One region of the Rhizobium sp. BR 314 genome, then DNA from elsewhere that is predicted to be linked to it. Evidence: riboswitches for the same ligand, from Rfam matches in the RefSeq annotation. Region 1 holds a riboswitch; the other holds the start of a gene.

The links. A riboswitch is a leader RNA that binds a small molecule or an ion and turns the genes downstream of it on or off. The one in region 1 is predicted to bind cobalamin.
Region 2: it holds a riboswitch for cobalamin, as region 1 does, so the genes downstream of both, cobU (bifunctional adenosylcobinamide kinase/adenosylcobinamide-phosphate guanylyltransferase) here and metE (5-methyltetrahydropteroyltriglutamate--homocysteine S-methyltransferase) in region 1, are expected to answer to the same signal.

What each region holds. Positions count from the first base shown of each region.
Region 1 is NZ_JARWLA010000005.1:135,371-138,285, reverse strand. Features, by position in the region: gene metE (5-methyltetrahydropteroyltriglutamate--homocysteine S-methyltransferase) at 1-1,149, opposite strand, end outside; cobalamin riboswitch at 1,244-1,460, opposite strand; gene QD461_RS09370 (class I SAM-dependent methyltransferase) at 1,515-2,294, opposite strand; gene QD461_RS09365 (ABC transporter ATP-binding protein) at 2,299-2,915, opposite strand, start outside.
Region 2 is NZ_JARWLA010000004.1:322,376-325,290, reverse strand. Features, by position in the region: gene cobN (cobaltochelatase subunit CobN) at 1-99, opposite strand, end outside; gene cobW (cobalamin biosynthesis protein CobW) at 109-1,158, opposite strand; gene cobU (bifunctional adenosylcobinamide kinase/adenosylcobinamide-phosphate guanylyltransferase) at 1,165-1,689, opposite strand; cobalamin riboswitch at 1,831-2,230, opposite strand; gene QD461_RS08605 (chloride channel protein) at 2,410-2,915, shown strand, end outside.

The DNA of each region.
Region 1 (2,915 bases):
CGCCTTGCCAAGCACGGAAAGCTCGGAAAGCTTCTGCGTGGCGAAGGCCAGCCAGCTCTTCAGATCCGCATCAAGATCCGTCTCCAACTCCAAATCGATCGGAACATGTAGCAGGGACGAGGACGACGCAATTTCAATGCCGTCCGTGCCGCGGGCCGCAACGATCGGCGCAAGCTTGTCGGCAATCGCGGCAAGATCAGCGCGCCATATGTTACGTCCGTCGATGATGCCGAGCGACAACACCTGATCCTTGCGAACGACCTTTGCGACATCATCGAGCTGGCCGGGCGCGCGGGTCAGATCGACATGAAGTCCGGCAACCGGCAGATCGGCGAGCGCGATGAGATTATCCGCAAGAGCGCCGAAATAGGTGGTCAGCATGATCTTCAGATCCGGCATGGCCTTCGTAAGCGCCTTGTAGGCAACCGAGAAGGCATGGCGCTCGCCTTCGGTCAGGTCGAGGACAGCGATCGGCTCGTCGAGCTGGACCCAATCGGCGCCGGCAGCGACAAGGCGGCGGAGCAACTCTTCATAGACCGGCAGCAGTTTTGACAGCAAGCCAAGCGGCTTGAATGTTCCGTGGCGAGCCTTAGCGAGCTTCAGGAAGGTAACGGGACCGAGAATGACGGGGCGCGTGTGAACACCGAGCGCCTTTGCCTCGAGAAAATGATCGACGGGCTTCTGCGACGTCAGCACGAAGTCCTGCTCCTCCGAAACCTCGGGCACCATGAAGTGATAGTTGGTATCGAACCACTTGGTCATTTCGAGCGCCGGCGTGCCCTGGCCGTGATGGGTGTGGCCACAATCAGCAGAGCCGTCGCCCTCACTACCGCGCGCCATCGCGAAGTAGGTCGACAGGGGAACGTCGCCGCCCCTCCAACTGTAGATGGACGGGATCGCTCCGACCATGACCGCCGTGTCGAGCACGTGGTCGTAGAAAGAGAAATCATTGGAAGGGATGCGGCTGATGCCGCGATCGCGCTGGAGCAACCAATTGCTCGCCCGGAGCTTCCTAGCGGTCTCAAGCAACTCGGATTCGGGAATCTTTCCAGACCAGAAGCCTTCGAGCGCGAACTTGAGCTCACGATGAAGACCAATCCTTGGAAAGCCAAGTGATGCGACTGAAATGCTGTTCTGTGACACTGTCATACCCCATTTGGTTGGTGGGGGCATGGGTTAAGTGGACGCGTGCGGGTACAGTCCCTTGGAGACCTTCGCAGCAACCACCGGGACACCCCGCCCGTGGACGTTATTTTGTCCTGGCAGGTCTCCTGGCTCACGGGTCGTCGCCCTTGTCCGTCTTCCCAAGGCTTATCGCCTTAGTGACATCGGTGGACAGTAGCTCGCCGTTTACAGTTGCGGGGGCAGCCCCGGTATTGCCGAACTCTCGGCGCACCGGATTCCCTCTTAGCTCTGACGCGGACAGGCCACCCCAGAGAACCATGACACGCCAATACTCACCAACGGCGCCTCAAAGTCAATAGACATAAACAAATCTTTATATGTTTATCTCATTAAGGCGTCGGGCGCGTGCAAACAAGGATAAACCTGCCATAGACGAAGGTCCGCAGCTTGTTTCTCAGATTTGCGTTCTTCCGCTGTGCCTTCGCGATGGATGAATGTGACTGCAATTCAATCTCGGCAAAGCCAACAGTTTCCATAATCGGCGCAAGCACGTCTGCGTGCAGGCCGTCGCCGAAGGGCAACGCCTCCATGATACGCGCATGGCGGCGGCTGAGCGCGCCGTCGTAATTCCTGTCGGCGCCGCAGATGCGATCGATCAGCGCAATCAGCATCGTGGCGATCCGGCCACCCAGTTTCGGCTGCGCCCAATCGCCATCGAAAATGACCAGACGCCCTCCCGGCTTCAACAACCGGAACCATTCTCTGAACGTCTCTTCCGGCCGCGTCAGCGTCCAGACGAGGTGGCGACAGACGATTGCATCATAGGCCTCATCCGGCTCCATCGTATGTTCTGCATCGGCAAGCAGAAAGCGAAGGCGCGCCTTGCCCGCGTGTTTCCTGCGCGCAACAGCAAGCATCGCCTCGGAAAAATCCAATGCGGTCACGTCATGGCCGAGATCGTGGATAAGCTGTGTTACCTCGCCGGTGCCGCAGGCAAGCTCCAGGACCTGCTTTGGCTGCAAGCCGAGGGCCGTACGGATGGGCTTCTGCCAGGCGTCGGCCTCCGCGCCGCGAGCGATCTTGTGGCCGAAGGCGAGGTCGAAAGTCTCCGATCGCTTCGACCAATAATCGCGGATTTCTTCCTTGAGATCGAAATTTGCGCCATCCACGAGGTCAGCCTGCCATATATTGAATGTTGCAGCGGCCATGGACCGACGATTTCTGAACATGCGCGCGCACGCCGAAAACCCGTTCGATCAGCTCTTGCGTCAGTACCTCTTCCGGTGAACCGGCCGCGACCACCTCACCCTTCTGCAGAACCGCCAGACTGTCGCAGAACATCGCCGCCAGATTGAGATCGTGCAGGGCGACGACCGATGTGACATCGAGCTTGGAAATCAGGCCGAGAATGTCGAGCTGATGCTGGATATCGAGATGGTTCGTCGGTTCGTCGAGCAGCAATTCGCTCGGTGTCTGCGCCAGTGCTCTCGCGATGTGGACACGCTGCCGCTCGCCGCCGGACAAAGTCTGCCATAGCTGCCCCGCCCGATCCTGCATGCCGACGCGGGCGAGCGCATCCAGAACCGCCGCATCATCGCGGACACTCCAGGACGAGAGCGGACCGCGATGCGGAGTGCGCCCAAGGCGAACAACATCGATGACGGTCACCTGTGTATCGGTTGTTGCCTGCTGTTCCACCAATGCGATGCGGCGGGCAATGTCACCGCGCGAGATCGACGCAATGTCGCTGCCGCCAAGCCTGACGACACCGCTCTTCACCTTTCGCAGCC
Region 2 (2,915 bases), on a different contig from region 1:
GGCGGCCGATAGAAAGAGGATATCGCCGGGCGATTGCCCGAGGTCGATCGCCTCCTCGCCGTCGCTGATCGTTCCCTTTTGAGCTAGGAGAAGGTGCATGGACTGACCTTAGACCAGCGCTTCGATCGCCTTGCGAACGATCGCCTCGTCCATCTCGTGCAGACCGATGACCACAAGCCGGGTTGCACGCGCTTCGCCCGGTGTCCAGGCGCGATCGAAGTAGGTATCGATACGGCTACCGACGGCCTGCAGCTGCAGGCGCATGGACTTGCCGGGGACATCGACGAAGCCCTTGAGGCGCAGCACGTCATGCTCGGCGATCACGCCCCTCAGCGCATCGACAAAGGCGGCCGGGTCGGCAATGGGGCCGAGTTCGACGACGAAGCTATCGAATTCGTCGTGGTCGTGCGGCGTGCCGTCCTCATGCTCCAGCTCGTGATGCGATTTGCGGTTGACGATATCGTCTTCCGTGCCGATGCCGAGGCCGAGCAATACGGCCGCCGGCACGTCGCCGTTCTTCGCTTCGATGATCGTCGGCTTGCGGGCGGTGCGCGAGGCGACCTCAGCACGGACGCGGCCGAGACCTTCACCGTCGATCAGATCGGTCTTGTTGAGCACGATGAGGTCGGCGCAGGTCAGCTGATCTTCGAACAGTTCTTCGATCGGGCTTTCGTGATCGAGCGAGTCATCCTCGATGCGGCGGGCTTCGACTGCGTCGTGATCGTCGGCAAAGCGACCAGCGGCAACGGCAGCGCTATCGACCACGGTGATCACGCCATCGACGGTAACGTGCGTACGGATATCAGGCCAGTTGAAGGCGGCGACCAACGGCTGCGGCAGCGCAAGGCCCGAGGTCTCGATGACGATGTGGTCCGGGCGCGAATCGCGCTCCAGAAGTTTCGTCATGGTCGGGATGAAATCGTCGGCGACAGTGCAGCAGATACAGCCGTTGGTCAGTTCGATGATATCGTCTTCGGTGCAGTTCTCTGCGCCACAGCCCTTCAGCACGTCGCCATCGACGCCGAGATCGCCGAATTCATTGATGATCAAGGCAATCTTCTTGCCCGCAGCATTCTGCAGGAGGTTGCGGATCATCGTCGTCTTGCCGGCTCCAAGAAAGCCGGTGATGACGGTGGCGGGAATCTTTTCCTGATTCATTATGGATTAACCCTTCATTTTCAGCGGCAAACCCGCTGCGATAAAATAGACTTCGGCACTTGCCGCCGCGACCATCTGGTGCAGACGGCCGGCATGATCGCGAAACTCGCGCGCCATGCGATTTTCCGGCACGATTCCAAGACCCACCTCGTTGGAGACGAGAACAAGCCGCGATCGCGTCTTTGGCAGGAATTCCGTGAGAGCAGCAAACTCCACCGCCATATCCCGCTCGGCCATCATCAGATTGGTAACCCAGAGCGTCAGGCAATCCACGAGTATTGCGCGCCCTTCAGCGTCGACAGCGGCAAGCTGCGCCACCAGATCGAGCGGCTCCTCATGTGTCCACCACAGGTCGCCGCGATCGGCACGATGCTGCGCGATGCGCTCGCGCATCTCATCGTCCCACGCCCGGCCTGTCGCCACGTAGTGACGTTCAAGCCCGGTGTCCACAATCAGGGATTCGGCGAATCTGGATTTGCCTGAGCGCGCCCCACCAAGAACGAAAACAGCCTGAGAAGTCGAAGAGGACATACGCTATTTCCGCCCGCGCACAACGGGGCGTGTCGGCAGCACGTGGCTGAAACTGGAAAAATGGCGTCTACACGCCGAAAACTCGTCTTGCGCCATGACAACCTCCGTGCTGGCAGCGGAACTCGCGTTCCCGAAACAGGCTTTTCGCCCGGCACGCCTGGCAGGTCTCCTGGCTCGCGGATAAGGCGCCGCGACGGGGGCGGACCGAAACCGGTCGCCCCCGATCGTGCGCCAGCGGGTCTTTCTCACCTTCCCGGCAATCCATCATGAAAAGGCGGACGATTCGTAGAATGAGAGGCGTCCAACCCCGGTTGATCATGATGCCACGCCAGTGGCTTTTCCGACTTGCGCCTACCCCGCCTCGTTCGCCCCATGCGAATCATCGACGAAATAGGCTTCAAACCGAACGAAAGACCCTGACCGCTCTACAGTCGCGGGGTCGGCTGTGATGAGAACGCCCGGATTGGGTCCGTCCCTTCACATTCCCTTTTCATCCCATGCGGCAGATCGCCGCCTAGGAACCATTCGTTATGGCGATCATGATTAGGCTCTCGCCCAGTTCGAGTCAATCAAGGGCGTCATTGCGACATTCTCCGCTTCACGCGCGAACTCGTAGCAAATTCCCCGGAGAGCAGCAGTCTTTTTGCCGCATTTCTTTGATGTTAGGAGTTTATAGAGGTTAAGCTCCCACATTCGAGTAGAATATATCGTCCGCTCCCCATGCTACAGAAATTTCAACCTCGCCGTCTTGGCGTCTTCTCGGTCCTATTCGATCTTGGTCGTTTCAGGGCATTGCTGCGCCGTGGCGAACTGGGGCTTGTTTTTGCCGGCGCATTGGCAGGTGTGACCTCAGGCTGTGCCGTGATTGCGATGAGCTACATCTCGCGCAAGCTGCATAGCCTCATTTACGGCATAACGGACTACGAGCGCCTCAGCTCGGCAGCCGTCGCAATTCCCGACAAGTCGGTACTGCTGATCGCGCCGATCGCCGGCGGCATCATTCTCGGGATTCTTCTCTACATATTGTCGCGCACGCGCAAAAAGCCCATGGTCGACCCGATCGAGGCCAATGCGCTGCATGGCGGCCGCATGTCGCTCACCGACAGTATCATCGTCGCCGTGCAGAACCTGATCTCCAACGGGTTCGGCGCCTCCGTCGGGCTTGAAGCTGGTTATACGCAGCTTGCCGCCGGCATCGCTTCGAAGTTCGGTTACAAGATGCAGAT